One region of the Paenibacillus sp. JZ16 genome, then DNA from elsewhere that is predicted to be linked to it. Evidence: predicted binding sites of a transcription regulator. Region 1 holds the regulator's gene; each other region holds the start of a gene.

Region 1 (8,273 bases):
TCCGGAGCCAAATCAAGATTCAAAGTAACGGTATTCTGTTTAATATCTATATGTGAATCCTTCACGCCGTCATATTGTGACACAACATTGGCCAGCGGATTTTGCAAAGCCATCTGCCGATACAGAAACCATCCGCCAAAGAGAACCGATGCTGAGATCACGACAGTCAGCACGATAGGTACAATGCGTAGTTTCATGAAGTTCCTCCTTCATTTCTGTATGAAATTTTGTCTATCATGTTGCAATACAATAATACATATAACAACGATATATAGGGATGCATGTAGTTTATATGCTCATTTTGTACAAGTATGAGTATATCACATCTTATATACTTTTTCATGCATGTCTGTGAAAATATTTAGAACAGTTTTTCCATATTATTTCTGAATACGCTTACAATTATAGAGAAAATAAGAGAGGAACCCGCGAATATTAAAGGGCCCCTCTCTACTTCTTATTTATTGATTTGGAAGAATAATGTCATTACCGATGGTGTTACCGTCTTGAAAACGATAAAACCGATAACCGCGCTGACCGTTGTGTTCATACTGCAGCTGCCAGGCATACTCGCCCTCATACATTCCAGGCAGCAGCCGCTTAATTTCTGCGCCAGGCAATTCGTTATAAATCTGCTCCCGCATCTGGTCTTCTGACAACCCCGTATTCAACAAAACGGATTGGACAGCGTCGGCACCTTCAACAGGTACGTTGTCATCCGTAAATTTCACCCATACCATACGATCTTGATTGTCCTGATCCTTCCCGCTTATCACCCAATAGTTATTGTCCTCGCCCCACACCGATTTATAGGTCTTCCCGGACGTAACCAATTGGCCATGCTGTTTGGCGGCAGCAATTGCCATTCTTTCTTCATTCCAAGCATCTTTCATCACATATGAATAATAGAGCTGTAAACCAAGCAGTAACAGCAGCACGCCGGATACACTCAGCAATATCCACTTCGTTTTTTTCTTCAAATCCGTCTTCCTCGCTCCCCTTGATTATTCCCTAGAGGGTTGTAAGACGCTCAAAGGCACGCTGCGCTTCCCGGCGGATACGTTCCTCATCGAGAGTGAGACTCGCGCCATTCTTCACTACCTGCTTGCCGTCAACCCATACATGCTCTACATCCTTCGCACTGGCGGAGTAGATAGCATGAGAAATGTAATCCGTCTTCGGAAGGAAGTGCGCCTGATCCGTGTTCAGTGCGATCATATCTGCCTTCATGCCTACCGCAAGCGTACCAATATCCGTAAGGAAGGCTGACTTGGCTCCATATTCTGTACCCATCCGAAGCGCTTCGGATGCTGGAATTGCGGTTGGATCCCCGCTTACTCCTTTATGGATCAGTGCGGCCAGCCGCATCTCTTCAAACATATCCAGATTATTATTGCTGGCAGGTCCATCGGTACCCAAAGACACGGTGACCCCGGCTTTCAGCAGTGCAGGCACGCGAGCGATGCCGCTGGCAAGCTTCAAATTGCTGCCTGGATTATGCGAAACCATAACTTGATGTTTGGCCAGAATTTCGATTTCTTCATCGGTCAGATGGACGGCATGCGCAAGCAGCGTTGGACGGGAGAACATGCCAAGCTTCTCTAGATGGGCAACAGGGCGAAGTCCGTAGTCATTTACGTTCTGAGCTACTTCCGTTTCCGTTTCGGACATATGCGTATGCAAAGGCAGATTCAAATCATGTGACGCTTGCACGAATTTTTCGATGAAATCCGGCGGGCACGTATAGGGTGCATGCGGTGAGATCATCGTCGTAATTCTACCGTCAGCCTGACCATGCCAGTCTTTCGCGAATGCAACCGCCTCTTCCAGCTTCTGCTGCTGCACCTCAGGCGGACATAATCCGATGACACCGCGCGTCAGAACGCCGCGCATGCCTGAGTCCTCCACTACCTTTGCAACCTGATCCATATGATCATACATATCCACAAATGTCGTGGTTCCGCCTTTAATCATCTCCAGCACGGAGAGCGAGGTTCCCCAGTATACATCGTCGGCCGTGAATTTGGCTTCCATCGGCCACATTTTTTCCTGAAGCCATACTTGCAGTGCCAGATCGTCGCCATACCCGCGAAGAAGCGACATGGCCGCATGTCCGTGCGTATTCACCAATCCAGGCAGGAAAAACAGATGGGTTCCGTCGATGATTTCTGTTCCCTCTTGGACAGTCGGCTCTTCTTCACCCAGGTAAGTGATCCGGTCGTTCTCCACGACCATATATCCGTGTAACACGGATCTGCCTTCCTCTAGTACCGCAAACGTTCCGTTTTTAACCATCCACTTCGTTGTCGTCATGTGCTGCATCCTCCTTGCCGTTATCCAAATAATAGGCCAAACTCTGCAAATCCGTAGTAAAATCTGCCGTATGGATCCGGATATGGGGTGGAGCTTTCAGGATGGTCGGCGCAAAATTCAGGATAGCCTCGATGCCTGCCGCGATTAGTTGATTCGCTACATTCTGCGCCTCAAAATCCGGAACGGTGATAATCCCGATACGAATGCCGTACTCATGAACCGTCTTCTCCAGTTCCTCCATCGGCTGTACGACCAAATTGTTAATTTTCATACCAACTTTGGGAGAATACGAATCGAAAACCGCCACAATCTTCATATTGTCCTTCAGAAATGCATTGTAATTCGATAATGCATGTCCAAGATTACCGGCCCCAATCAATGCGACATTGATCTTCTGGTCCAGCTTTAGAATCTGGCGAATTTTCTCGATCAGATAAGATACGTCATATCCGATCCCTTTCCGTCCAAAATCACCGAAATACGCTAGGTCCTTACGAATTTGAGCAGGATTGAGGTCCAGTTTCTGCCCCAGTTCCTGGGAGGAAACCGTGGAGACCTCCCTTTTCTGAAGCTCATTCAAATAGCGCAAGTATACAGGTAATCTGCGGACCACGGCTTCCGAAATTTTTTCCGATTTCATGCATGCTCCCCCTAATAATAGGTTAATAACTACATTTGTTTGTGCTCGTTCATGGTTTCACTTTATTCAGCTTGGTTCCCTATGCCTGCCTCTTCCTGCAGCCATTTCGAAATTCGGGGAACGATCCCCTCTGTCGGCATGTGCTCCATCTTCGGTCCAGGCAAGGAATATAAGAAATACTTCCCGTAATAGGATTCAATGACCCGAGTATCGTAAACGATGACAATCCCCTTATCCTGCGCGGTCCGTACCAGTCGGCCAAATCCCTGTTTGAAGCGAATGACCGCTTGCGGAACCGAAAGCTTCATGAACGGGTTCTTCTTCTGCTGCTGCAGAAGCTCGCTCTTGGCTTCGACCAGAGGGTGATTCGGCGGCTGGAACGGCAGCCGGACGATGGCAAGGCAGGTGAGCGCCTCACCGGGTATATCTACTCCTTCCCAGAAGGAGCTGGTGCCCAGCAGAACCGAAGCGCTGCTATCCTGGAATCTCCGGATTAACTTGGTACGGCTGGTTCCGTCCATCCCTTGTCCCAGTACCGTAATATCGCTGGATCCCAGCGCCTCCTTCAAGGGCTCATGCACCTGACGCAGCATGCGGTACGAGGTGAACAGGACAAGCATGCGACCGTGCGTTGCGATGGCCGTATCAGCCAATGATTGCACAAGTGTATTCACAAAGAGTGCATCCCCGACCGAGCCCTTCACGCTCGGAAAATCGCGCGGCACAACAAGGAGAGCCTGCTCCCTGTAATTAAACGGGGACGGCAGCAGGACCGTGTTCAGGTTGCCGTTATCTGCCGCTTCCTGAAGACCCAAGTTCTCGATCATGAACTGAAACGATTTGTCCACCGACAAGGTCGCCGATGTCAGGATCACGCTTTGTTTTTTGTCAAAAAACAATTCCTTTAAGTGGGTGCTGACGTCGACAGGCACCGCATAAAGCTGCAGCGATTTGCCGCGGAAGTTGCCGTTCGCCTCCATCCAGTAAACCGTGCCCTCATCGTTCAGGGACATGAAGGTCCTCAGGTCCTCGCGGTGTGCCGCCAGGTCCTTAAACAGACCCGATAGGTCTGTTAACAGACTGTCCGCGCTGTAGTCGTCCAGATCTTCCTTCATTTCGGCAATCAGCTTGTCACCCTTGCGAACGACATCACCCAGCGTCAGATGGATTTGATGCTCCAGCTCGGCCAGCGAATTCCAATCCTTCGGCTTCTTCAGCGGCGATAAGCGAAGCGAGAATTGACCGGCATCCCCCGGAGTCGCGTCTCCGCGCTCCGGAAGAAGTCCGAACAATTGGTCGCTGAGCCGGTCCCAATTCTCTTTGACGGTGATCAGATCCGGATAAATCCGGTCGATGATGGAAGACCACTCGACAGCCTTCTCATGGGACGACGCTTGCAGCAGCTGGCGAAGAGCCGGAAGCTGACCGCTTCGGCTGTCTTTGTACATACGGGTCAACGTATGGACAACCGAAAAATATTTCATCTGCAAGCCAAGGTGCTTGCCCGCGACGTCCTCCAGATGATGCGCTTCATCGATGACGAGACGCTCATAACTCGGAAGCAGCTGGTGATTCGCTTTCACGTCGGTGAACAGCTTCGAATGGTTCGTAATGACAACATCCGCGATGCCCGCTTCATGTTTGGCCCTGTGATAATAGCATTTGCGGAACCATGGGCAGGCACGGCCCAGGCAGGAATCCGAATCGCTGGAGATGGTCTCCCAGAAATCCCCTCCACGGCCGCCAAGGTTCAGCTCCTCATCATCCCCGTTCTCCGTCTGGGTCAACCAAACCAGCATTTGCGCTGCGGTGATCACATCTTCCTTCGGGGAATGAAAATCTCTTCTATTTATTTTATGTTCAAATTTTCTCAAACACAAATAATGGCCTCTTCCCTTGAAAATAGCCGCTTTAAAAGGAAAAGGAACAACCTGGGTGAGCAGGGGAATATCCCGGTCACGCAGCTGTTCTTGAAGGTTGATCGTATGCGTGCTCACCATAACCTTCTGTTCCTGCTTCACGCTTTGATAAATCGCCGGCAGCAAATACCCGAGGGATTTGCCTGTTCCCGTGCCGGCTTCGATCAATAAATGTTTATTGTTATCGAGTGCCTGCATCACTTCCTGAAACATCATGTCCTGGGCATCCCTGCTCTCGTAATGAGGCAGCGTTTCCTTTAGACGTTCACGGACATCATTCATGTATTGCTCAAAGCTTACATCAGCCAAGGGATTAGGCTCCGTCTCATCCCTGGCAGGCGTTATATCGTTCCAATCGTCAACGGCCAGGGCAAATTGACGATAGTACGTATGGGTGTCTCCGGCTTGTACTGCCTGGAGCTCCCTGTCGGCACGGATGCCGTCAAAGAACCAGGCCAAGTCGCTGTCCTCGTCGGCAAACAGGTCGCTTAACCGCTGCACGGTAAGCAGAGGAAGCTCATCGATCTCCTCCAGGCATTTCAGCAGCGCATAGGCTGTGGCAAGTGCATCGCTGTCCGCCTGATGCGGACGGTCATGCTCCAGGCCGAAATGAGAGGACACCATCCCAAGCTGATAAGAAGGAAGCGAGGGAAAACATATTTTTAAGAAGTGCATCGTATCTAGAATTCGGCCGCTGAACGGTAAATAGCCGCAGCGATCGAGTGCATTTTGCAAAAAGTTAAAATCAAAAGCGACATTGTGCCCAACCAATACAACATCGTCGAGCATGGGCACGAGTCCCATCATCATTTCTTCCAATGACGGAGCATCCGCTACATCACTGTCGGAAATGCCGGTCAAACCGGTAATAAAAGGAGGGATCGGAATCCCGGGATTGACATAGGTGCCGTATACGCGGGAGATGCTTCGATCCTCTTCGATGATGGCCAGTCCAACCTGAATGATCTCATCTGCTGACTGGTTGCCCGTGGTTTCAAAATCCAATACGGCAAATTTCATTTCGATAAAATCCCTTTCCTCCAGACTAATTAACAGCATACCAGAAGTTGCGGGTTTTGAACATTCCGGGTACAAAATCCCCGCTCTCCTCCGTTAGCTCCATACGGCAAAAAGCGATACCAAAGTCTCAAGGATGAGCTCTGACATCGCTTCTTGTTTTGGCTTGATTTTTACAGCAAAGAGATCAATTGGCTGCCGTACTGGAGTTCCCCTCGATTCTGCTTGCAGACCTCCAAATTGATAATGGGGTCAGGAAGCGTCGGGTCGCTGTGAATCGCCAGTGCGAAATGCTCCTCGGCCTTCCCTTGCTGTCCATTCAACACCTCGATGCATCCAAGCGCATTGTAAATCATCGCCCGCATCTTTTTGTTGTCTGCCAGGGGCAGGATGGACACCAATACATCGGATGCCGGTATGGTTTGCCCCAAATAAAGATGGGACATCGCAATATACAGCTTGATCAGAAGGCTATCCGGAAATACGGTGGCGGCCGCCTCAAACTGCTGTATGGCCGGCTGGAACATCAACAACTTGTAATAACCTTGACCGCGAATAAATGCATCAAGCTGCAATTCAGGCGCTTCGGTCGGTGGAAAAACAGGAGGCGAGGCGGCACTCTCGCGGAAGATGGCCATCTTCTCTTCAAAATGGAGCCATTCCTCGATAATGCCCTCGCTCATGCTTTTAAGCATGTTCCAGTTTTGTACCAGCGCCTGTTTTTGGGGACCTTGAGCAGAAGGGTAATGCTTCACAATTTCATCTAACATGTTGTTCATTTCAGCGAATACATGTTGAAACATAGCTGCATCCCACCCTTAGCGGAAAAATGAGATCAGTGCGTCGACCTGCACTCATTTTCTGTAGAAGACGGTCTTTTCATCCCTTTAAGGTCCCGACACATTTTGGTTCTTAGGAGACCTTTAGAGAACCGCGGCGTGAACCTCACGGTATTCCGTGTTTACCGGCTTATTCAATTCGTCAACGATCACGACCGTTGGGGTGTGATTGTCGTATTCCTCTTTGGACATCATGGCGTAAGAAATGATGATGACGTTGTCGCCAGGCTGTACAAGCCTTGCAGCTGCCCCGTTCAGGCAAATCACGCCGCTGCCGCGTTCGCCTTTGATCACGTACGTTTCCAAACGGGCGCCATTGTTATTGTTCACGATTTGAACTTTTTCATTCTCCAGAAGATCTGCAGCCTCCATCAGATCCTCATCAATGGTAATGCTGCCCACATAGTTCAGATTGGCTTCCGTCACCGTTGCGCGGTGGATTTTGGATTTCATCATTGTTCTAAACATGGGATCCCCCTACTTTTGGTTGAAGTAACGCATTGTCAATGAGGCGGGTACGGCCAAATCGTACGGCCAGCGCCATAATGACGGTTCTGCCTTCATCCGCAATGCGATATGAATTTTCCACAGGAACAAGTTCCGGGAAAGTGAGCAATTCTGCATAATCAATGTCTGCGAGCGGGGACCGGGATATATAATCCCGAAGAAACGCACGGATCTCTCCTGCCGTCGTCGCTTGTCCCTGCCGGATTGCCTCCTGAGCCGTCCGTAATGAGCCCGACAGCACAAGTGCCTGTTCCCGCTCTTCCGGCTTCAAATACACGTTGCGCGAGCTTAGAGCGAGACCGTCAGCTTCGCGAATGATCGGACAAGGCACGATGGTCACGTCCATGTTCAAGTCCTGCACCATTTGCTCAATCACGGCCACCTGCTGGGCATCCTTCATTCCGAAGAAAGCATAGTCAGGTTTTACGATATTAAACAATTTATTAACAACCGTGGTAACACCGTCAAAATGCCCGGGACGGGAGGCCCCGCACAATAATGACGTAATTTCCGATACGGCAATCTTCGTTTTGGTCGGCTGGGGATACATTTCCTGAACCGTGGGAATAAAAACCACATTCACCCCTTCGGATTCCGCCAACGCCAGATCGCGTGCCTCATCCCGAGGGTAGGTCTCATAATCCTCACCCGGTCCGAATTGAATCGGATTGACAAAGATACTGGCGACCACCGTACCTGCCATTTCCCGCGCCTTGCGCATCAGGCTGGCGTGCCCTTCATGCAAATAACCCATCGTAGGCACAAGTCCTACCGGACCACTGCCGGATTCTCGGCGGTCCTTAAGTTCTGATCTTAATTCCGCAATGGTGCGAATCACTTTCATGATGTCGTGCCCACCTTCTCCTTTTGACTCCCATATAATGTGCTTGTCGTTTCGGAAGCTGCATGATTCTCGGCCTTAAAAACATGCTCCTCGGCCGGGAATGAGCGGTCCTTCACTTCCTTCACGTACTGCGTGATGCCTTCACGGATGATGGAACCGACATCGGCGTAGGTTTTCACGAAACGTTTGTCCCG
Region 2 (8,273 bases), 2.3 Mb from region 1:
CCTATTGTCCACGTTCAGTGTATTCTTCTGGAGTATAACGCTACATTTTTCCTCCCCGAAACCGAAGGGATCAACATTCATGAAGGCATAAAACCCCAATCCGACGAACAAGTCATCGTTAAGCACACGCCAGACAGCTTTTTTCAAACGGAACTGCAAGAATATCTCGAATCCATTAAAGTCACGCGGTTGGTCATTGGCGGCATGATGAGCCACATCTGTATCGATTCGACCGTGAGAACGGCAAGTCGCCTGGGCTATGAAGTCCTATTGCTCAGTGATGCGTGCACCACCCGAGATGTAGTATGGAATGATACGGTAATTCCTGCAAAAACCGTCCATGATACATTTATGGCATCGCTACAAGATACCTTTGCTCAAGTAGTCGACACGAGCAGACTTTACGACTTGATCTGACTTTCATTACATAAACTAAAACAACAGACGCTTAAGGGCCTGCCTCATATTAAAAAAGTACCCATGGTCCGAACACTTTAAAAGGTGCGGGCTATGGGTACCTGTTTGTAAATAATTTCGTAAGCCGATCTAATATCCTCGCGAATATTCCGGGCTTTCTTTAAGATGGACGATATCATGACCGGTTGGATTCTGGAAGGCACGAAGCCCGAAGGTTGGCGCAACCGCAAAGATATGATCAAAGATATCCGCTTGAATCGATTCATACACTCCCCAGTTGGTGTCATTGCTGAAAGCGTAGATTTCCAATGGAAGTCCGTTATCTCCCGGCGCTAATTGTCTGACAATCAGCGTCATATCCTTATGGATTTTCGGATGGTTCCGCAGATATTGATGGATATATTCCCTGAATACGCCTACATTCGTAAGCTGCCTGCCGTTCACTTTGCTTTCCGTATTAATCTCGTGTTCGATGTTGTAGGCGTTAATTTCATTTACTCTTGTCGTGACGTAATCGGTAAGGTAGTGAATCTTCTGAAATTCCTCAATCATTTCCCTGGTGCAAAAGCAGATGCTGCTCGTATCGACATAGAAGCTTCGCTTAATTCTTCTGCCTCCGGATACTTGCATGCCTCTCCAATTCTTGAACGAGTCCGAGATGAGGGCGTAGCTTGGAATCATCGTGATCGTTTTATCAAAATTCATTACTTTTACCGTATTCAATGTAATATCGATGACGTCACCGTCCGCATGATATTTCGGCATTTCAATCCAGTCGCCGACGCGCACCATATCATTCGATGATAATTGAACGCCTGCCACCAGACCCAATATGGAATCCTTGAAAACCAACATCAGAACAGCCGATATAGCACCAAGCCCGCTGAGAATGATCAAAGGATTCTGCCCGATGAGGTTGGAGATGACCACGATGCCGCCGATGATGAAGAGAACGATTTTCACCACCTGAATGTATCCCTTAATCGGTCTGATCTTGGAAACCTCAAACGAACGATAAATGTCATCAAACGCATTAAGCAGTGCATTCAACACCGTGATGGCGACGATAATCATGTACGTTGCTGCAGCTTTTTCAATCAAAACTTGATAAGCCGGAAAGATGGACGCCGAAAAATAAATAATGATTGCCGGCACGAGATGCGACAGCTTGTGGAACACTTTTTTCTCAACGATAATATTGTCCCACGTATACCGATTGTTGTTGACGATATGAACAATCGTCTTCAGCACGATTTTTTTGGCTATGAAATTAGCCAGCACGGAGATCACCGCGATAAATACAACCATGATCATATTCGAGAGATATCCAATGGTTTGTTCGCTCATGCCATATCCGTCTAGTTGATTTTTGATAAAGTCCATTGTTTCCTCCTGACGCAGTTTAAGATTAGCCTATTATTATAGAGGAGATTCTAGTACTACGCAAAGTTCAAGATAAGACATCGCTGGGTTGATTTGGAAGATGCTTGGTAAGTCTGTAAGGAAAACGAAAAAGAACACCGATTCGGTGCTCTTTTTGTCTGATTCGATCCGATCTATTTCGTTTCCTTTCCGTTACGGCTGACCAGCCCCCGCAGGCGCTTCATGACAGACTGAATTTCAGTATCGGTTAACAAATAATACGTGTTCACTGTCCAGGTCTCTCTGTTTTTCAAATGAAAAATCAGCACAGGAAATTTCGGAAGCAGCCACTCCCGAATGGAGGGGCCGCTGTAGCTGATGCTTGTAATCTCCGTCCAGGCTACGGTCCGCGTACCATCTGAAATGGAATTTTGATCGTAGGTGATGAGCTGCGTGTCTGATTTCAGTGCCTTTGGCAAGCTGACAACCAAATATCCTCCAAAAAACGGAATCCCTATTATGGCTGATGTGATACAAAAGAACTTACGAATAAAGGAAGTATCCATAAAAAAAGCCGCATACAGCAGAAACAGGCAGGTCAGCACAAACAGTAAACTGCCAAGTGTTTTGCCCCATGCCACGGATTTCCGATAAGATATCTCGTTCATGAATTAACGCCTTTCTGAAATTATTTGAATAGTCCGCGAATCCAGCGAACTCTATTTTTGACCACTTTAGCTGCGCCCTCACCGATAAAGGCTCCAATCGTACAACGGCGCGATGAATGTACCAAGAAACCGTCTCGTTTTGGTTTATGGTTGGATGGTACCTCCATTTTATCAAAGAGCGGTTTCTTTATGTTTGACTAAATGAAAAAAGGGGCCGTGTCTCCGTCATTTACAATGACATTTGGGACAGCCCCTTTAGTATGTATGATGGCGAAGCGTGGCTGCTCGAAACCACAATTCGCCGGATCGCGTTAGTCAGGATGTCCTCTATAAACTTACGGAGAGAGTATCCGTTTTTGACCGGTGAGCTCCTGAATCGGTTTAATGTTTTGAGTGAATTCCAGCGTGCCTAAATAGTTCCCTTCTTCATCCCTTACGGCAAAATAGCGAATGTAGACAAACTTATCTTTAACCGGGATCCAGAAATCTTCTGCATCTTTGACACCTGCTTTGAAATCAGCTAGGAGCTGATTGACGACGTGAACGCTTTGCGGAGGATGGCAGTTCTGAACACTTCGGCCGATCACCGCTTTAGTACGAACGAAGATTCGTTCTTTGCCCTGGGAAAAATATCGAACGATATCATGTTCATCGATAAAGGTTAGGTCGACCGGTAAATGATTTAAAATCGATTCCATCTGTTTGACCGATAAAATGCCTGTACTCATTCGGATATATCCCTCTTGCAGCGGAGAAGACGCCAATCCCTGATCTGCGCCAGGCTCAGCTGCTCTTTCAGGATTCCATTGTTGATCAGGCGCAATTAAGCAATAACCGACCTCTTCGCTTTGGGCAGCAATTTGAAGCCATTCATCCTCCGTCAACTTTTCCAGAGCCATAGGTAATAAGATATGTTCCTCTTTATAGATCATTTCTGTAACTTCGTTTAAGACGCGTCTGGCCAGATCCACTACGATCTCGGCATGCCCATCAAAATGAGTAAGTTTGGATTTCACTTCTTTTATGCCCATTCGGATACCGTCATCTACTGCCCACATCACCTTGGTCGGTCCATAAATTCCGTATTTCTCAAGAAAAGGAAACAGCAAATTTTCTTTGCGGCTGTAGTGTTTGTCTACATCATAGAGGAGACTGAAATCCTCCAGCAATTTGAGGCGATTTGCCTCTCCTTGATCCTTAAGAAACTGATCCAGATGCAGTGCGATTTTGAAGTTTGCCAGTCGATCGATTTCTTGGTTCTCCATCTTAAAGGTAAACACAGGATGTCCAGGCTGCTCTTCAGGCTTATGGGCTCTGTGAATGTCTTGGATGGAACCTTTAAATACCGCAGCATGCACGCTGCACAGTCGCTGTACTTCGGTTACCGGGATTCCTTCCTCCTGCATCAGCACTTGCTCCAGCTCCGATATTTCATCAACCGATATTTCGCCTACAGCTTGGTTGAATTTTGACTTTACTTCCTCCACGCTTTTTCCATGGTGAAGCTCTTTAATGATTTCCTTGAGCAAATGTAGCCGGGCAGTTCGATGAGCAGAAATTCCTTCCTCACGGTTATTAATTAATTCACTCATGTTCATCACCTCTGTTTTGATTCATTATATAAAGATAAAGTTCTATTCTGTTTACTTCTCTAAACTAGCATTCTCATGCACCGTGACTTGTGATTAAAAGCACATAGGGAATGAAGATTCATTGAACATAGAAAAGGTGATACGTCATCTTCGAAAAATCTTTATCCGCTTGACGGAATGGCCGCACGACTGAACGAAGCCCGCTCAGCCATATATACGTAACAACCCTTGTTTCCGAATTGCTACGGGGACCGTAAACAAAAAGCGACCGGTTACGGTCGCTTCATTATTGTATGTATAGAAGGGGGTCGAACCCTATAGTAAAAAATCCGTAACACTCTTTTACCAAGGCTCCACCAACCCGAACACAGGCTATTCGTACTTCTGAATCAGCAATACACTTTTGAATTTCTTCGTCTGAATCAACAAGGAAACCTACAAACGAGCTTTAAGGAGATGCAAAAAAGCAGTCCGCCTCAAACACACTACAAAAATACGGAGCCGCCCCAAGTTATACCGGAGCGGCTAGCCCGCGTCTCTTCACACAATCGCCCCTTGGGCGTACAGCATCTCCCTGAGCTGCGATGCATCGACTTCCGCCGCGGTGATTCCCATCTTGCAGGCCAGGGCCGCCGCCGTGCCCGCCGCTTCTCCCGTAGCCATGCAGCTTGGCGTCAAGCGCGTGGTCGCCAGTGCTTCATGCGTGGTGGAAATGCAGCGCCCTGCCGCGAGCAGATTTACTGGTCCTCGGGCCACCAGGCAGCGGTATGGAATACTGTAGGAACCGTCATTCTCGATGGTAGCCTCCATGATCCCTTTGCCTGACGGATCATGCAAGTCAACCGGATAACCGCTCCTCGCAATGCCGTCTTCAAAATGTCGTCCCGTCACCACGTCCTCCATCGTTAACCGATACAGACCGTCGATTCGGCGCGACTCCCTAATTCCGATCTGGGGGGCAACCGAGGAAATGGAGGCCTCGGCAAATCCAGGCACCCGCGATTTCAAAAATTCCGCCATCATCAGCACCTGTTTGCGCCCTTCCTCCTCCGCCAAAGTCAGTTCCTCGACGTCGGTCGCGCTTAAGCCTTGTACCCGCGTACAGTTAATCAGCACCTCATCCTTCTCCGGCCCGATAAACAGCAGAACCTGATCGCGGTTGATCGGGACCTCGGCAGCCTTCCACTCCTTATAAAAGCCGGAAACCCCCGTGAGCGGAATACGCTCATTCTCTAGTTCGGCAAACGGCGTCTTGTGATAAAAATTGTCGGGATCAGCAAGCATCGCCTTCCGAATCGCCTCCACGTCAACACCCCGCATCCGGAATTTCATCGTCATCGGCTGCGACAGCCCGTCGCTTTCGCGCCCCTGAAGCGTCGGTGCTCCCGCCAGATAAGCGACGTCCGCATCCCCGGACGCATCGACGAACATCTTCCCGTCAACCTTGATTCGCCCCGATTTTCCAGTAAGGGTCACGGACTGGATGTATTCGCCTTCACGTCCGACTTCGTCAACGAAGCTGTGCGAGACGAGCTTCACCCCCGCTTCGCGCAGCATATCGACGGCAAGCACCTTATATATCTCTGGATGGTACGGCGTCAGCGTATTCACGAAACCGACGGTATCGCGAAGATGGCCGGGCGAGCCCCCTCGCTCCATCAGGCGCTCCACAATTTCCTGTGCCATACCGCCGATGACCCGTTCCCCTTGCTGTGTATGAAACGTCATCCAAGGATAAACTCCGGCAGCCGTAGACATCCCGCCGACAAACCCGTACCGTTCAATCAAGATGACGCTTGCCCCCTGCCTGCCGGCGGCAATGGCGGCGGCAATGCCCGCCGGCCCCGCACCTATAACTACCACGTCCGCCTCCATGATCCGTGTCCTGCTGTCCATCTCTTTTTACTCCTCCTTTTAAGCGTTATTTACGCTATTCCTTGAGACCCGTCATGGATACCCCTTCGACAAACTGCTTCTGCGCAAAGAAAAACACAATGAGCAGTGGTAATGTCGCCATAACCGAAGCGCTCATCAGCAGATGCCACGATGTCCCCGACTCGTCGGTAAACAGCGATAATCCCAGCGGCAAAGTCATCAGCTTACGGTCATTAATAAAGATCAGCGGATCAAAAAAATCGTTCCAGCTCGTCAAAAACGTGAAAATGATCAGCGTGGCAATTGCAGGTTTTGCTAACGGCATCATGATTGTGGAATAAATCCGCAGCCTCGAGCAGCCGTCAATCATCGCCGCCTCCTCCAGCTCCTTCGGAATCCCCAGAAAAAATTGCCGCATCACAAACACCCCGAACACACCGCCTGCGCCGAATATAGGCAAAATAATCAGCGGTAAATGCGTATTGATCCAACCCAGCTCACGCATAAACAGAAACATCGGAATGGCAATGACCTCATTCGGAATCATCATCGTGCTCAGCAGCAGCAGAAACACCAGGCTTCTCCCCCAAAAAGGAATTCGTGCGAAGGAATACCCCGCCATGGAAGAGAAAAGCACAGTGCCCACGGTAACCAGAAGGGCGATATAGACGCTGTTGCCATAAAATAGATGGAACGGGATCGTCTCCAGCACTTCCGCATAATTCGCCCATCGTATCGGCGACGGAATCAGCTGCGGCGGAAAAACAAACACATCAGCCGGCTGTTTGAGCGAAGTCGAGACCATCCACACGAACGGGGTCATCATGACCACCGAAACGGCAAGCAGCAGCAGATAATGGAACAGGTTCCCGCCTGCCGGGTTACCCCTTTTAGCAAATAGACTAGCTTTCATTCAGAACCCACCTTTTTCTCATCTGCCATTGTGCCAGCGTAAGCAGCAGGGTGATGACAAACAGCACATAAGCCAGCGCAGAAGCATATCCGAACTCGAACAGCTTAAAGGCTCGTTCCCAAATGTTGTAGACGAGCACCTTCGTGCTTCCAGAAGGCCCCCCTTGTGTCATCACGTAAATTTGTCCGAACACCTTCAACGAACCGATAATGGTCATCATCAGGGTTAAAAAAATCGTCGGCGTGATCATGGGTACGGTAATTCGGAAAAAAATCCGCATTCTCCCCGCGCCATCGATTCTGGCCGCCTCGTAGAGCTGCGCCGGAACCTGCTGCAGCGCCGCAATGAACAAAACCATATTCAAACCGACATTTTTCAGAAGACTGGTCACGATAACAACGGGCATGGCAAGCCGGGTATCGTACAGCCAGGCCGGTCCGGTAATGCCGATCATGCGCAGCAGCTGGTTAATGAACCCGGAGTCCGTGGCAAACATATACTTCCAGACAATCGACCAGACCACCAGCGAGGTCATGACCGGAATAAAGATCAATGTCCGGAAAAAGCCGGCTCCGCGGATATTTTTTGATAACGGGATTGCAAGCAGCAATGCCAAAGTAATGTTCAGCGGAACAAGTCCGACGGCAAAATAAAGCGTATTGCCCAGCACGCGCCAAAATTCCGCGTCCCCCGCAATCGTTCGGTAATTCTCAAATCCGATGAGCTTGGCCTCACCCAGCAGCGGCCAATCAGTAAAACTCATATAAAGCGCCATAATGAGCGGGACAAGCAGCAGCAGAATGAACCCCAGCACCATCGGCAGCACAAACAGCCAGCCCGCCAAATGGTCTCCGCGGTTTAAAGGCCTGGTCTTCCTTGCCTTCCTTCGAAATGAACGGCCGGGCCCTTCAGATTTTATCGTTTCAAGTGTGGTCATGTCGCTTTCCTCCTTGTGGGGCACCTCTACAGACGATCGATGGCATTCCGTAAAGCGGCAACCTCCTTGCGGATGCCTTCCGCTTCATTGCCCGTGACCACCGCTCCGACCAACAGCACCTTAACGCCGCTGTCGGCCAAGGCCGGGATATCCTCCGGCCCGATTTTACGCTGTGTTGGCACAATGACCGGCAAACCGCCGTGTGCCGCAAGCCAGCGGTAATGAAGCAGATCGGCAAGGGTAAGCCTGGTACCATATTCATGGCCGGGAACGATGGAAGCCTCAAGCGCGCTGATGCCGAAGGTCCGGCCTCCTTGCACGATGTCCCGGTCGAACTCGCTATCGATCGCAAACGTTCTTGCCAATCCCGGGGCCTGCAGCAGAAAAGCAGGATGATGAAAGGCATAAATCGAGTAGAAATCGACGCCAAGTTCAGGGAGCCGGATAATTTCCTCCGCGTTTACCTCTTCCACCGAGCCTCCGGGCACAATTCCAAGGGGGCCGCTAAA
Region 3 (8,273 bases), 3.2 Mb from region 1:
CTGGCATGGATCTGACGATCATGCTGGACCAAGGCAAGCCGATTGAAGACTCTGTTCATACGATGCTCTCCAAGGCATTATTCGGCGCATTGTTCGCCGTTCTGATCATAATGGTCTTCCTGCGCAACATCCGTTCGACAATTATATCGATTATTTCGATCCCATTGTCCTTGCTGATTGCTGTGCTCTGTCTGAGACAAATGGATATCACCCTGAATATGATGTCACTCGGTGCCATGACCGTTGCCATCGGCCGGGTTGTCGATGACTCGATCGTCGTTATCGAGAATATCTACCGGCGCATGTCCCTCTCGACCGAGAAATTAACGGGCCGTGAGCTCATCAGCGCCGCTACACGCGAAATGTTTGTACCGATCATGTCCTCCACTATCGTAACCATCGCGGTATTCCTGCCGCTTACCCTGGTCAGCGGTATGGTCGGAGAGCTGTTCATGCCATTTGCATTGACGATGGTCTTCGCACTGCTCGCTTCCCTGGTCGTAGCGATCACGCTCGTGCCCGCTATGGCGCACAGCCTGTTCCGCAAAGGCTTGAAGAACAAACATGATCATGCGGAGAAACCGGGCGCAATGGCCCGCGGGTATCGTTCCATTCTGAAATGGACGCTGAATCACAAAGCCATTACATTCCTGGCAGCCATCGCGTTGTTGGCAGGAAGCTTGTTCCTGACGAAGTACCTTGGCGTTAGCTTCATTCCGGAACAGGAAGACAAATATGCCATGGTGACTTATTCTCCTGAGCCCGGCGTCATGCTGGAGGATGTGGAGGAACGCGCATTAAAAGCGGAGAAATTGATTCTGGATCAACCTGGAGTCGAAACGATGCAGTACTCCATCGGCGGAAGCAATCCGCTTGGTATGGGATCAGCGAATTCCGGATTGTTCTATATTATGTATGACCCGGACACGAAAAACTTCGAAGATGTTAAAAAAGCCCTTGTCGAGGATCTTGCCAAGGAAGTACCGGACGGTACTTGGTCCAATATGGACATGGCAGCCGGCGGCTTTGGCGGCGGCCAGTTAACGGTTAACGTCTTTGGCGATTCTCTGGAGCAGATCAAGCCGGTAGCTGATCAAATTGCAGAGCTTGCCAACAAGGATACAGCCACTTTCGAGAATGCAGAAACCAGCTTGTCCGAAGCGTTCGAGCAGTATACGCTGGTTGCTGACCAAGAGAAGCTGAGCTCCCTTGGCCTGACCGCAGGACAATTGGCAATGAAGCTGTCTCCCGTACGGGAACGTCCGGTCTTGACCGAAGTCAAAATTGAGGACAAGACTTACAATGTTTACATTGAAACGGACAGCAAGACCTATAAGAGCATCAAAGAAATCGAGAACGAAACCGTCACCTCTCCACTCGGTATCGAAGTGCCGATCAAGGACGTGGCCAAGGTGGAAAAAGGAACGACTCCTGACTCTATTATGCGCATCGACGGGAAAATGGTTGTGACCGTCACAGCCGATATCCTGTCCAGCGATGTTGGGTCGGCCTCCACTAACCTGGAGACTGAAGTGAACAAGCTTGAGCTTCCAGACGGCGTATCCGTCCAGTTCGGAGGCGTTACCGAGCAAATCAACGAAACCTTCGGACAGCTTGGACTCGCCATGCTGGCAGCCATTGCGATTGTATACTTTGTGCTTGTGGTTACATTCGGTGGCGGTCTCGCACCGTTCGCCATCCTGTTCTCGCTGCCGTTCATTGTCATCGGAGCCATTATCGGTTTGCTTGTTACAGGCGAGACACTGAACGTGTCTGCACTCATGGGCGTACTCATGCTGATCGGTATCGTCGTGACCAATGCGATTGTATTGATCGACCGCGTGATCCATATGGAACGCGAAGGCATGAGCACCCGCGAAGCCCTGCTTGAAGCCGGCGCTACCCGTCTTCGTCCAATTCTTATGACGGCACTCGCAACGATCGGCGCTCTCCTGCCACTCGTATTCGGTTGGGAGAACAGCGCAGGCATCATTTCGAAAGGACTTGGCATCACGGTTATCGGCGGTCTGATCAGCTCGACGCTGCTCACACTCGTGGTGGTACCTATCGTGTACGAGTTCCTGATGAAGTTCAGCAAAAAAAGAATCGAAGATTAATTAGAACATCAAAGCCCCGGCTTCCTACATTAGGAGGCTGGGGCTTTTTTTGATGACTATGATATGGTCCTGGCTCGCTAATGTACCAGCACAGCTTCCCTGGAATGCTTCCACGTCTTCAGCATGTTCAGATCCTGTGCGAGGAACTCCTCGAGCAGACTGAATACCGACTGATAAAGCGGGCTTTCCGTGGAGCCTTTTAGATCCTTGCAGAGGGATGGCACCCATGACAACAGATGCTCCTCCAGAAACTTCTCTTGAACCTCCATCAATTGCAGCATGCTATGTTCACAATACGTATTGTTCAGCATACGGTCATGAAGCAGTGTCATAAATTCCAGTTCAATGGCTATATGATCGTCCGCTTCCCCGTGCAGTTTATTAAAGGCAACACCGACGGATGCATAACAATCGGCTAAATCCTGAGCGCATCCATCCTTCGTGTAATGAGACTTTGCCGCTTGACGCTGTTTGGACTGCTGAAGCAATCGGCGGTATTCCGCCCCTTCGTATTCGCAAATCCGAACCAATTCCTCAGGTGAGCGTCCACATAAATAGGTCATCAGGTCCGTACCGGCCTTCGAACACTCCGCAGCCTTGCTTATTCCGCTTCCGCGGCTCCATTCCGCAATCATAGACAAGCTGGGCCAATTGCCCAAAAAATCGATGAGCAGCTCGTAGACCGTACCCCGGTTTTCAAGCCATCTGTGACAGACGTCAGGCACCTCCAAAGTTTGAACAGGTGATATCGCCATATCGAACCTCCTATTGGTAACCTTTCTTGTTGGATGTGATATCCTTGACAGTATATCTTAGATGAACGTCTAATGAAAGCAGTTTGAAATGATTTCCGAAAATTTCGGAAAAATCAGGAAACTTTCGGAAATCTAGAATGTCACTACTCGCTTTCAAGGGGAGAAAGCTTTTGTCCACAGCTTCAATATACTGGATCCCGAAAGCGTTTTCTGTGATACTTCTCACAAATCCTTGAACTTATCCACGCAGCTTGTCCGGCTGACATGACCCTTACAATGCATTGACTCCCGTTCGGGGAATGGCTACAATGTGACCATGCATGCTATAAAGGGGGATTTCCATGATCGAACCGCTTAAAGATTCTTTCGGTCGGGTCCATGATTATATTCGTATCTCGGTGACAGATCGATGCAATCTTCGTTGTGTCTATTGTATGCCGGAAGAAGGGATGGAATTCCAACCTCCCGATCAGATTATGAGTTATGAAGAGATCGCAGCGATCATGCGCGTCCTTGCCCCAATGGGTGTCTCCAAAGTACGCCTTACCGGCGGCGAGCCGCTGGTACGCAAGGATCTGGAATCCTTGGTCCATATGATTGCTTCCATTGAAGGAATTCAAGATATATCCCTGACTACCAACGGGATCATGCTCCCCTCCAAAGCTCACCTGCTTAAGGAAGCCGGACTTACCCGAATCAACATCAGTCTGGATTCGCTTCATGAGGATCGCTACGCGCGCATTACGCGCGGCGGTCAAGTGCGTAAAGTGCTGGAAGGCATTGAAGCCGCATATGAAGCCGGCCTGGATCCCATCAAACTAAACATGGTGTTAATGAAGGGCTTCAACGAAGACGAAATTCGCGACTTTATCGCGCTGACGCTCGATCGTCCCCTACATGTCCGCTTTATTGAATACATGCCGATCGGGCAAGCGTCCGATGCCTGGCGAGATTCGTATCTGCCGCTCAGCCGGGTATCCGAAGTGTGCCAGGAGGCGGGTTGGACCATTCAGGAAGAGCAGGGGCCATCCGGCAACGGACCTTCACGAAATATGAAGGTGGTTGGAGCTACAGGAACCTTCGGTCTGATCCATCCGGTCAGCGATCATTTCTGCGATTCCTGCAACCGCCTCAGACTGACGGCTGACGGCCACATCAAGGCTTGCCTGTACTGGTCCGACGAATTTAACGTGCGCCGCGTCGTCGATGATCCTTCCGCGGTGGCAAACCTGTTCCGCAAAGCGCTGGGTTCCAAACCGTTGAATCATGAAATGGCGCTCGCGCTCGAGAAAAAAATGCAAAGCCATACCCCAACCGTCCGGCGTATGTCACAGATCGGCGGATAAACCGTCGGCTGTGCGTATAATAGCCGAAGGCAGTCATATGGTTGATATTAAAATCCCCGCCAAGCATTTAGCTGGCGGGGTTTTTTTTATGATGAATACCGTTTCGTCGTGCTTTTGCACACCTTTATTCAGCTATAGAAATCTACTATCTATCCTCAGGCAAGTCCGCATTCATCAGGCCGCCTGCTGCCTCGTATTCCCCAGGCGTGTTCATATTAAATAAAATTTTGCGCGGATCAAGACCCGTAATTGCCTCTAATTGCTCCTCGTGCACGAAGACGGCATTCAGCTCCTGCACCCACTCCACCATGCGAAGTTGTCCCTTGTTCAGCCTGCGTTCAAGGCCTTCTACGATTTCTTTGCGATATGCCGCAAGCAGCGGATGCACCCTGCCTTCTACAACAGGAATTACAGCATCGGCGGTGAGCTGCTGATTCGCCAGATACAGCAATCCCCGAAGGAAACGCTCATGGATATGGGGCATGTCGCACGCAGCGACCATATTCCATGTGCTTTGGGATGACTTGAGCGCTGCATGAAGACCCGCCATCGGGCCTTGCCCGACATAACGGTCGGGAATGCATTCCAATCCGAGAAATTGATAAGACTCGGGGTATTGGTGGATAGGATGACGCGGCCGCTAACCCCGTCAAGCGCCTGGACCGTTCGCTCGATCAAACTCATTCCCTGCATGGGCAGAAGCGCCTTGTTTCTTCCCATTCTCCGGGAGGCCCCGCCTGCAAGTACGATACCCGTCACCTGATCCGGCGAAAAGCCGACATCTATGGGTTGACCGCTCATATATTCTACCAGCCTTTCTTACACGTTGTAAAAAAACTTGATTCAGTTTATAGGTTAATAACCAGAATAATGGAAAATCATTTAAAAGTTGGTTTGTATCCCTTTTCAATGCGTGATACATTGAAAGGGAAAGCGGCTATTTTTTCGATGCCGCGATTGTGGATTGTATTCGGTTTGAAAGGAATGACCTACTTGCGGAATATGGACAACGCCCAACCTTCGCTGATATCGCTCAAGCTGTTCAACTTCTTCATTTACGGAACCATGGTCATCTTCACCGGTTTCTTCCAGTTATATTTGCAAGACATCGGCATGAGCAAAATTGAAATCGGCAGCCTGATGGCGATCGCGCCATTTGTGTCCATCTTCGCCAATCCGTTCTGGGGGTTCTGGGGTGATCGGGCGGCAAACATCAAGCGGATACTGCTGATCATGATGACCGGTACGCTGCTGCTGGTTCAGCTTGTATTTCAAGCGAATACCTATGCAATGATATACATGACAATGATTTTCTTTTATTTCTTCCAGACTCCGATGTTCTCGCAGACAAATTCGCTGATTCTAACCTATATTGAGGGGACGCAGCAAAAGTTCGGCTCCTTCCGGCTATGGGGCTCGCTCGGATGGGCGCTGACGGCCATCGCTGCAGGGCCTGTCATCGATCGGCTCGGGTCAGGGCGCATCGCCATCGTGTTCTCGATTATGCTGCTGGTGGCGGCCGTGTTCATGTTTACGCTGCCCTCTATCCAGAAGACGACAGCATCGGCATCGGTCAGCCTTAGAGGACTCGGTAGACTGTTTCTGAACTCCTATTTTGTCTGTTTTATCCTGTTAGGCATTATGGTATCCATCCCGAACACAGCTAATAACACTTTTATGTCCCTGTACATCCTGGAGCTTGGTGGTACCAAGCAGATGGTAGGCCTTGCGATCTTCTTCTCGTCGATATTCGAAGTGGTGATCTTCATTCTGTTTGACCGCTTCCTGAAACGAAAAATCAATGTCTTGGTCGGCTGCCTAACGATTGTCAGCCTGCTCTTCGCCCTCCGCTGGCTGCTGATGGCGGAAGCCAACAGCGCGCTGGAGGTGGCCTTCATCCAGCTCCTGCACTGCGTAACCTTCGGCGGCTATTTCTATGTCGGCGTGCAGCTGACGATGCTGTTTGTACCAACGCCGTATCGCGCTTCCGGACAAGCGATCTATACCTTAAGCTGGAGCGGCATATCCGGCGTCATCGGCGGTCTTGCCGGCGGCTGGATGTTCCAGAACTTCGGGGCGCAGATCATGTACTTCACCGGCACGATGCTTGCCATTGTGGGTGCCATCGGTTTTGGCTGGATGTGGTACAACCTTCGCAAGCACGGGTATCAGCCACTGCATCCGGACGATCTCGATAGCGACGAGATGGAGGAATACGCTGCGAGTTAGACCGTGGTCCTGTACCAAGCCGTTCACTAAGATGGTATTATCGTAAATATAACAAGACTCGAATGAATCCTGTAACGGAATCTTCGAGTCTTGTTTACGTTATAGAGCACAGGAGACTTCTTAAACGCGCCTATACCATTATCTTGATTTAGTTCTTCGGAAGCTGGAACGAGCTCTTCAGGGAGACCACGCGGTTAAATACCGGACGTCCTGGCTGCGAATACTTCGAGTCGACGTTGAAATATCCATGGCGGAAGAACTGGAACTTGTCCTGCGGCGCAGCATCCTTCATATTCGGTTCCACGAATCCCTGCACGATTTGCAGCGAGTTCGGGTTGATGTCGTCCAGGAAGGACTTCTCGGCAGTTGCTTCTTCCGCCTCGCCTGCAACCTCCTGCACCAATTCGGCTTCTTCCTCTTCGTCCTTGAACAGCGGTTCGAACAGGCGGAATTCAGCAGGTACGGCCTGCGTGGCTTCCACCCAGTGAATCGTTCCCTTCACCTTGCGTCCGGTAAAGCCGCTGCCGCTCTTCGTCTCCGGATCATACGTGCAGTGGATCTCGACGACCTTGCCGTTCTCGTCTTTAATGACGTCATTACACTTGATGAAGTACGCATGCTTCAAACGGACCTCGTTGCCGGGGAACAAGCGGAAATATTTGTTCGGAGGATCTTCCATGAAATCTTCCTGCTCAATATAAATCTCGCGCGAGAACGGAATCTGGCGAATCCCCATCTCCGGATTCTCCGTGTTGTTCTCGGCGTCCAGCCATTCGATCTGACCTTCAGGGTAATTCGTAATGACCACCTTCAGCGGGTCCAGCACAGCCATCGTACGCGGCGCCTTCAGCTTCAGGTCCTCACGGATAAAGTGTTCCATCACTTGACGGTCCACCGTTCCGTACGCCTTCGAAATTCCCGTCTCAAACACGAAGTTGCGAATGGCTTCAGGCGTATACCCCAAGCGGCGAAGTCCGGAGATCGTCGGCATGCGCGGATCATCCCAGCCGTCCACCACATTCTCGTCGACGAGCTGCTTCAGTTTACGCTTGCTCGTAACCGTCTGCGCCACGTTCAGACGTCCGAATTCGTACTGATGCGGCGTGCTGTCCATCTCGCATTCGGCCACAACCCAATCATAGAACGGTCGTTGATCCTCAAACTCCAGGGAGCACAGGGAATGCGTAACCCCTTCAATGGCATCCTCCAGCGGATGGGCAAAAGCGTACATCGGATAAATGCACCACTTGTCGCCTGTATTATGATGATGCGCGTGAGAGATCCGGTAGATGACCGGATCCCGCAGATTAATATTCGGCGAAGCCATGTCGATCTTGGCGCGCAGCACGCGTTCTCCGTTGGCGAATTCCCCTTTGCGCATCCGCTCGAACAGATCCAGATTCTCTTCCACGCTGCGATCCCGGTATGGACTATTATGCCCTGGCTCGGTCAGGGTTCCGCGCGTTTCGCGGATTTGGTCGGCGGATTGGTCATCCACATAAGCTTTCCCTTTCTTAATCAGCAACACGGCACGATTGTACATCTCTTCAAAATAATCGGACGCGTACCGCAGCTCTTCCCAATCGAATCCGAGCCACTTCACGTCCTCCTTAATGGAGTTAACATACTCAATGTCTTCCTTCACCGGGTTCGTATCATCGAACCGCAAGTGCGTCCGTCCGCCGAATTCATCGGCCAGTGTGAAATTGATCCATATGGCCTTGGCATGTCCAATATGCAAGTAGCCGTTCGGCTCCGGCGGAAAGCGGGTAACGATTTCCTTGACTTTACCGGACTTCAGGTCTTCGGTAATAACATTTTTTATG
Region 4 (8,273 bases), 3.1 Mb from region 1:
CCGCGATCAGCGTAACATCGATCGAGCCGTCCGCATACTGCCTTCCTGACCAATACACCATCGATACCACCGTCACGGCAACCACGCATTGGCCGATAAAAGCCCGAAGACGCGACCAGCGCTTGAGAGAGCGATCGGTCCGGTCGACCTCCGCTTCATCCGCCTCATATCCGGTCAGGAATTCCGCCTGCCGGCCGCTGACATACCATTCATGAATGCCCAGTACCGCGTCGGTCAGCTTCTGGTAGAGGTTGCTTCGGGCCTGCTTCATTTCCCGGTTCTTCCGCTTGGTGAGCAGCAGGGAAACGAGCGGCAGTACCAGAATCAGCACGGCTGCATACAGCGCGAGCAGAAGGGCAAATGCCGGATCAAACAGGCCGACGGCCAGAATGACCCCGGCGTATAACACAAGCGCAACAATCGATGGAAAGACCGTACGAATATAGACGTCCTGCAAATACTCGATATCATCGGAGAGCACGCCCAGCAGATCCCCGGTGCGGTACCGGGAGGATAAACGGAGGGCTTGCGGTTCCAGAATGCGGTACAGCCGCAGGCGCATCTGGGACAGGATGCGGAGAATCGTGTCATGCCCCACCAGGCGCTCCACGTAATGGATGACCGCGCGTCCGATGCCGAAGGTCCGAACCCCTACGGTCGGCACGTATACCATCAGGATATTTTCCGGCCGTAGGGCGGACTTGGAGATCAAATACCCGGATGTGAACATCAGCATCCCGGCGAACAGGATCGTGAGCACACCAAGCAACACAATCAGCAGAAAGCGCCAGAAGTTTGCCGTTACATAAGGCCGAAACCACGATTCCTGCTTCATTGTACTCCCTCCATCTGCGATGTAATCAACCCATAATAGACGCCTTGCCGAGCGATAAGCTCCTCATGGGTTCCCGTTTCCGCCACCCGCCCCTGATGCAGAACGATGATGTAATCCATATCCTGCATCCAGTGCAGTCTGTGCGTCGCGAGGAATACCCACTTATCTTGAAAAAGGGAAAGCATCGTCTCCTTCAGCTCGTATTCCGTCTCGATATCCAAGTGGGCCGTCGGCTCATCCAGCAGCAGAACCCGCCGGTCGCCGAGCAGCGCTCTGGCCAAGGCCACGCGCTGTGCCTGACCGCCGCTTAAAGCGCGCCCGCCGCCGCCGATCATCTCTTCAAGTCCGCCAGGCAAGCTCTTCACCAGATCTGACAGTCCCGCCGCTTCTACCGCTGCTTCGACTTGCGCTGTGGACGCCTCCGGTGCATAGAAGCGCACATTATCCGCCAAGGTAGCACCGAATAAATACGGCTGCTGCGGCATATAGGTGACCTCGGTCCGCCACGCCCGCCGGTTTCTGTCCTCCAGCTTCACGCCGTTTAGCTCCATCACGCCAGATGTAGGCGCCATAAATCCACCCAGTAGCTCGATGAGCGTGGATTTGCCGGCCCCGCTCTCCCCGACGATGCCGATCTTGCGTTGACCCGGTATCCGGAAGCTGACATCCTCCAAGGAGGCCGGCCCCAACTCTTCGTGCCTGAGGCCGATTCCGGACAGCTCCAGCACGCTTTGGTGATCCCATTGGAATCGCGGCTGCGGTCTGAGGCTGGAATTAGAGAAATTATTTTGAATTTTAAATGTTAAGCCCGTTGAGGTCCGTTCCATCGTTCCTGCCGCCGGGGTTTCAAGCGCTCCAGTTGGCTCGAATGGACCTGCTCCATTGACCGAACCCTCCGCAGCAACAGAACCCGAGATTCCACCCAAACGCCCTTTCCGGGCCTCTTGAATCATGGATTGCATCGCTTCCCCTGCCTGCTTGCCGTCCAGCGTGGCATGAAAGTCCGCCCCGACCATGCGCACCGGTAGGAAATACTCCGGTGCCAGGATCAGGATGAGCAGCGCGGGCAGCAGCTCCAGGCTGCCGTTTATGAGGCGCAAGCCCAGGTTTACCGCAACAGATGCCACGGACAGCATCGTAAAGAAATCCAGTGCGAAGGACGACAGAAACGCCACGCGCAGCGTCCGCATGGTAGCTGCACGATATCCCTCGCTGACCTGCTGTATACTCTCGCTGTGCTTACGGCTCTGTCCCAAAAACTTCAGGGTAGTGAGCCCTCTCAGCGAATCCACAAAATGATTGGACAGCATTCGGTAGGAATCCAGCTGCTGCTCAGTTTGCTTTCTCGCGGCAAGCCCTACGAGGATGAGAAATACGATCAGAATCGGCATGGTCACCAGCAGAATAATGCCTGATATCCGGTCCGTCATGAACACGTACAGCCATACCAGCGCCGGGGTAATGCTCGCCCCCATCAAACGCGGTATGGTCAGCTCCGCATATTTGCGGAACTTGCCGATGCCCTCCAGCACAAGCGTAACCACATTGCCCGTTCCTTCCGACCGGACAAAGGACGGCCCATTCCGAAACAGCTCATCCAGCAGCTGCTTCCTCAGGCTCGTGCCCGTCTCCTCGGCAAAGCGCTGTGCGAATCCTTGCTGCACAGCCGAGATGCCGTGGCGTGCCAGAAATGCAAGCAGGAACAAGGCAATGGTCTCCCCCTGCTCCTGCAGCGTTGATCCCGCAAACAGGGCGGATACGGCTTCCGCCAGCCACTTGGCTTGCAGGAGGATGGCCATGCTCTGTGCCAGGGTACATACGGCGACAAGGAAGAATACCGTCTTGGCGCCTTTGTATCCCAGCAGATCTTTTCCCATCAGTACTCCAAATGCTCCTTCTCATGTACCCGCTTGTGGAAAACGAAGTAACTCCAAATTTGATAGCCCAATACGAAAGGCAGCAGCGTGACCGCCACAATCGTCATAATCTTGAGGGAATACGGTCCGGAGGCCGCATTATAAATAGTCAGGTCAAATGCGGAATGGATGGAGCTGACCATCACGCGCGGGAACAAGCCCACGAACACGGACGTTACCAGCAGGGCGATAACCGCCCCGGTCATCCCGAAAGCCCAGCCGTCCCGCTTGATGTTCATGAAATATCCGCCCAGCAGGAATGCGAGCAAAGCCAGCACCAGCAGCACGGTTAACGCCACGCCACGCTTCACGAAGATATCGGTCATGAAATACGTCATCACCCCGAATGCCACGAACAGGGCCGCTACGGGAAGCAGGAGTCTCCGGGCCATACGGCGCGCCCGTTCCTGAAGATCCCCCATCGTGCGCAGTGTTGTGAACATCAAGCCATGCAGCAGGCAGAGCATCACCATCGTCAGTCCGCCAACCACAGTATAGCCATTCACAACATCAAACAATCCGGCATGCAGCTGCATCTCCTCGTTAATGGGGAGCCCCTGAATCAGGCAGGCAAAGACAACGCCGAGCAGAAATGGCGGAAGCACGCTGCCGGTGAAGATCGCACCGTCCCACACCCGTTTCCAGCGAACATCGCCCACCTTGCCGCGGAATTCAAAGGCCACCCCGCGCCCGATCAAGGCCAGCAGAAGAAAGACAAGCGGAATGTAGAAGCCGCTGAACAGCGTCGCATACCAGTTCGGGAAGGCGGCGAACATGGCGCCGCCCGCCGTCAGCAGCCAGACCTCGTTGGCGTCCCAGAACGGGCCGATCGAGTTGATCAGCACCCGGCGCTGGGTATCATTTTTGGCCAGCAGCTGCGTGGACATCCCGACCCCGAAGTCGAAACCCTCCAAGAAGAAGAACCCTATAAACAAGACGGCAACGAGCACAAACCACAGTTCGTTAAGAGACAGCATTGTAGCCCTCCTTATTAAACGGATCGCTTGCGTGGTGGTCCTCTTCCTCCGCCGCATACGGTCCTTTCTTAATGACTTTGATAAATAGATACGCCATAACGGCTGCCAGCACCGCATAAATGGCAGTAAACATGATCAGCGAGAACAGGATCGAGCCTGCGCTGACGTTCGGTGAAACACTGTTCTCCGTAGTGATCAGTCCGAATACCGTCCAAGGCTGGCGTCCGATCTCCGTCATGATCCATCCCGACGTATTGGCGATGAACGGCAGCGAAATGCCGAGCAGCATCAGTCTGAGGAACCATTTGCCGGCCTTCTCGACCTTTTTGCGCAGCATCAGCCACGCTCCGTACAATCCCAGCAGAATCATGACGCTGCCAGCGGCCACCATAATCCGGAAGCTCCAGAAGGTGGTACGAACCGGCGGAATATAGTCTCCAGGACCATATTGCTGTTCGTACTGCGCCTGCAGCTCCTTCATCCCGATGACTTCACCGGAAAACTTGCTGTAGGACAAAAAGCTGAGCAAATACGGGATTTTAAACTCCATCGTGTTCTCCTGCTTATCCGGATCGATGGCCGCAATGACCGTCCAAGGCGCAGGATCATCGCTCGTTTCCCACAGGCTCTCCGCAGCGGCCATCTTCATCGGCTGCGTATCCACCAAATACTGCGCCTGCTGGTGACCGAATACCGCAACCAGAATAGAGGTAATGAGGCCAATCACGATGGCGATGTGAAATGATTTCTTAAAGAAATCCAGATCCTGCTTCTTCATCAGCTTGTAGGCACTCACACCTGCAACGAGGAACGCCCCGGTTGCCAGTGCCCCGAAGATCGTGTGCGGGAACTCCACCAACAGCTGACCGTTCGTAATCAGTGCGAAGAAATCATTCATCTCCGCCCGCCCATTATTCATCTCGAATCCGACGGGACGCTGCATGAACGAATTCGCTGCCAGAATCCAGAATGCGGACATCAGGGTGCCGAAGGACACCAGCCAGATACTAAGCAGATGGACCTTCTTTGATAAACGGTCCCAACCGAATATCCACAGTCCAATAAACGTCGACTCTAGGAAAAACGCCAGCAATGCTTCAATGGCAAGCGGTGCGCCAAATACGTCCCCGACAAACCTTGAGTAATCCGACCAGTTCATGCCGAACTGGAATTCCTGCAGAATCCCTGTCACAACCCCGACCGCAAAGTTAATCAGGAACAGCTTTCCCCAGAACTTCGCCATTTTCTTGTAGACTTCCTGGCCTTTAACAACATACATCGTCTCCATGATGGCAATCAGAAACGCCAACCCGATGGACAACGGTACGAAAATAAAGTGAAAAATGGTTGTCGATGCGAATTGAATTCGCGCCAGCATAACCGGATCCATATCAGATACCCCTTCCTTTAGCTCACGTGATCACTTCAAATTTGATTCTTTTTGTATTGTCGCAGACCACGCCCTAAAGGATTGTGATAAACATCACAATATCAGGACTGAAACTGGAGCAAAAAGTTATAAATTTGTGACGAAAATCACTAAGTGAATTGCGATTTTGTGCACATCGAGGAAAATGGAAAGGACTCGCTGCCTCTGCTCGCGATTTAAAAGCCTGTATTTACAATATAAAAAGCAGGCTGACATGAAGGCCAGCCTGCTTCGGTGTATCTGCGCCCTTATTGAACCGCGCCAATCTCGGTCTCGATGAGCTTGAATTCCGTTACGTCCGCGATCCCGCGGTTGGTTATGCGGATTTCCGGAATCACCGGCAGCGCAATGAGCGAGAAGGTCATGAACGGGGCATGAATGTAGCATCCGAGCTCCTTCCAAGCTTCCTCCAAGGCAGCGACCTCCTCCGCTACGATCTCAACCGGACGGTCCGCCAGCAAACCGGCAATCGGCATCGCCACCTTCGCCAGCACCTTGCCGTCCCGTACTACGATCATGCCGCCACCGCACGCCGCCAGCTCATTCGCCGCGAGTGCCATATCCTCGGCATTTGTGCCCATCACAAGCAGATTGTGGCTGTCATGCGCTACCGTGGACGCAACTGCGCCGGACTTCAGTCCGAAGCCGCTCGCAAAACCGAGCGAGATTTGTCCCGTCGTGCCGTGGCGCTCAATGCATGCCAGCTGAACCACGTCCTGATCCAGGTCTGGCTGGATGACGCCCTGCTCCACGGAGAGCACCGCCGTCATTTTAGCGGTACGGGCGCTGTTCTCGATGACGCGCACCACGTTCACTTCCGTGCGAGTTGCATCGAATTTGCTGCGCAGCAGAAAGTCATCCGCAGTAAGCGAACGCTGCAGTTTGACCGAGTTAAAGGCTTTTTCCGGGTATTGATATACAGGGAACGCCTTCACGAGTCGGCCGTTCTCTGCAACCACTTCGCCATCCGTGATCACAACGGAAGGGACCATGCTCAACAGATCATCAATCAGCAATATATCCGCCGTTTTGCCAGGTGAAATGCTGCCAAGCTCCATGTCCATCCCGAAATAACGAGCCACGTTGATCGTTCCCAGCTGGATCGCCGTAACCGGGTCCACGCCCTCTTCCATAGCGCGGCGGACCACATGGTTCATATGTCCGAGTCTCAACAGCGTCTGCGGATACACATCATCCGTAACCAGAGAAATATTGTCTGTGCGCACCTTATCTTCCGTTATGACCTTAACAACTTCCTTCACATCCTGCCAAGCCGAACCCTCGCGGATCATCAGGTGCATGCCGAGGCGAACCTTCTCCAAAGCCTGCTCCCGGGTTACCGTCTCATGGTCGGAGCTTACGCCGGTTGCCATATATGCCTGCAGCATCCGGTCGTCCTCTGCCGGAAAATGCCCGGTCACCGTCTTGCCTGCACGCAGCGTGGCTTCGATCTCCCCGCTCATGGTCGGATCGCCATACACGACGCCCGGGAAATTCATCACTTCGCCAAGCCCGGCAACACCGGGCCATGTCAGCCCTTCCTCAATGTCGGCTACGCCCAGCTGCGCCCCGGCATCCTCCAGATCGAAGGTTGACGGCACACACGAAGGTATGGTGGTGAACACCTTCATCGGCAGCTGCTGCCCTTCCTCGTGCATCCAGCGCACGCCCTCCATGCCGAATACGTTGGCAATCTCATGGGGATCCATATATACCCCTGTCGTTCCGCTAACGATAGCCGCCTTGGCAAACTCGGTCACGGTGAGCATCGTGCTCTCCACATGCATATGGCCGTCGAGCAGGCCCGGCGAGATATATCGGCCATTCGCTTCGATGACCCGAGTCCCCTCCCCGATCGTGTGATCCGCGTTGCCGATATAAGCAATGCGCCCGGAGGCCATGGCCACGTCCACTCGCTCCTGAAGCTCGCCTGTAAACACATTTACCAGCGTGCCGCTCTTGATGACCAGATCGGCTGGCTCCTGTCCTAAGGCAACCTTCCCCAGCTGCCGGCTGACCTCGTATCGTTTCTGTCTCTGGATTGAACTCATGATGATTGCACGCTCCCCTTTTTTTTAATGAACGGTAAGAATACAAAATCGATCCGCTGTATAACACGCCAAACACCCCGGGCAGCGTATCTGCCCGGGGTGCCTGTACTTATATCCATAGAGGAAGAGAAGTCCCGTGCATCAGCAATGGTATGCTATCTAGTCTGCACATCACCTCATCCGTTAAAACCTGCCGGATTCCAATCAAGATGATTTTCCAGCCCGGCTTCCATAATTGCGGAGCTTTAGCTAGGTGGTGGGATTCTCAACCTTCATGTAGTCAAGTCATTTACGGTAACCTGGTAGAAACGCCTGGGCCCTATTCCCCGGCATATACATCAAGATTTGATTTTGAAAAAACGTACCCTTCCATTCTTTTCGTTTCATTTGTTGTATGAATTATAATCCTCCTGCCCGAGAAGTCAAGCCATTGGAAGGAACTGTACATCACACACTCTGCCAGCTTTAGGCCAATTTCCGTCCCATTCTGTGTACACGCTCAAGCCATTGCTTTCTTGCCACTTCAGGCATTTTGCGAAGCTGCGTAATGTTCGTGGCACGCACACTGCCTACGCCGCAAAACTTCAGAATGGAATGTTTCATCATTTGATGCCCCGGCTGGCCGAGATAGAAACGGTAGTAGACGTACGGCGAATCCATCGTGACGATCAGACGGGCCGTCTTCCCTTTGAGCAGCTGCTCCGGCAAGGGCGAGTTCTTGCGGTATTTAAAGGCAAAGCCCGGCAGAAACACCCGGTCGATGAACCCTTTGAGCAGTGCCGGCATGCCGCCCCACCAATTCGGGTACACAAATACCAGGTGATCCGCCCAAGAGATCAGTTCCTGCGCTTTTTGCAGATCCGGCTCCAGCGGTTGTTTACCCTCATAGCCGCCGGAGAGATTCAGGTCAAACTCCAGCTCCGCAAGCACCAGCTCCCGCACCTCCGCCCCAGATTCGGCCGCCCCCCTCGCATAGACCTCGGCCAGCAGGCTGCCATAGCTGTTCGCAATGGGATTGCCTTGAATAATTAAAACCTTTTTCATATGTTTCTTCCCCCTCGTAAT

Evidence for each region. The regulator Rex, encoded in region 1, represses fermentation and respiration genes when NADH is low (regulators of the CRP and FNR family bind a similar motif). The targets are predictions, from matches to a motif close to TTGTGAAATATTTCACAA.
Region 2: the regulator Rex is predicted to act here: its motif matches at 4,127-4,144, upstream of BJP58_RS21510 (DUF438 domain-containing protein).
Region 3: the regulator Rex is predicted to act here: its motif matches at 3,083-3,100, upstream of BJP58_RS17650 (TorD/DmsD family molecular chaperone).
Region 4: the regulator Rex is predicted to act here: its motif matches at 5,200-5,217, upstream of BJP58_RS18055 (cytochrome ubiquinol oxidase subunit I).

The regions. Positions count from the first base shown of each region.
Region 1 is NZ_CP017659.1:7,020,321-7,028,593, reverse strand. Features, by position in the region: gene BJP58_RS31555 (hypothetical protein) at 1-197, opposite strand, end outside; gene BJP58_RS31550 (cell wall elongation regulator TseB-like domain-containing protein) at 462-980, opposite strand; gene BJP58_RS31545 (amidohydrolase) at 1,012-2,313, opposite strand; gene BJP58_RS31540 (redox-sensing transcriptional repressor Rex) at 2,288-2,953, opposite strand; gene dinG (ATP-dependent DNA helicase DinG) at 3,016-5,892, opposite strand; gene BJP58_RS31530 (hypothetical protein) at 6,063-6,668, opposite strand; gene panD (aspartate 1-decarboxylase) at 6,813-7,196, opposite strand; gene panC (pantoate--beta-alanine ligase) at 7,189-8,079, opposite strand; gene panB (3-methyl-2-oxobutanoate hydroxymethyltransferase) at 8,076-8,273, opposite strand, start outside.
Region 2 is NZ_CP017659.1:4,760,362-4,768,634, reverse strand. Features, by position in the region: gene BJP58_RS21525 (cysteine hydrolase family protein) at 1-417, shown strand, start outside; gene BJP58_RS21520 (mechanosensitive ion channel family protein) at 547-1,800, opposite strand; gene BJP58_RS21515 (DUF5381 family protein) at 1,974-2,447, opposite strand; gene BJP58_RS21510 (DUF438 domain-containing protein) at 2,783-4,039, opposite strand; gene BJP58_RS21505 (FAD-dependent oxidoreductase) at 4,580-5,935, opposite strand; gene BJP58_RS21500 (carbohydrate ABC transporter permease) at 5,970-6,827, opposite strand; gene BJP58_RS21495 (carbohydrate ABC transporter permease) at 6,817-7,764, opposite strand; gene BJP58_RS21490 (hypothetical protein) at 7,791-8,273, opposite strand, start outside.
Region 3 is NZ_CP017659.1:3,858,908-3,867,180, forward strand. Features, by position in the region: gene BJP58_RS17645 (efflux RND transporter permease subunit) at 1-2,117, shown strand, start outside; gene BJP58_RS17650 (TorD/DmsD family molecular chaperone) at 2,195-2,872, opposite strand; gene moaA (GTP 3',8-cyclase MoaA) at 3,214-4,218, shown strand; partial or broken gene mobA (molybdenum cofactor guanylyltransferase) at 4,364-5,019, opposite strand; gene BJP58_RS17665 (MFS transporter) at 5,167-6,447, shown strand; gene BJP58_RS17670 (glutamine--tRNA ligase/YqeY domain fusion protein) at 6,596-8,273, opposite strand, start outside.
Region 4 is NZ_CP017659.1:3,956,021-3,964,293, forward strand. Features, by position in the region: gene cydC (thiol reductant ABC exporter subunit CydC) at 1-835, opposite strand, end outside; gene cydD (thiol reductant ABC exporter subunit CydD) at 832-2,712, opposite strand; gene cydB (cytochrome d ubiquinol oxidase subunit II) at 2,712-3,728, opposite strand; gene BJP58_RS18055 (cytochrome ubiquinol oxidase subunit I) at 3,715-5,118, opposite strand; gene ade (adenine deaminase) at 5,406-7,208, opposite strand; purine riboswitch at 7,466-7,567, opposite strand; gene BJP58_RS18065 (NAD(P)H-dependent oxidoreductase) at 7,674-8,252, opposite strand.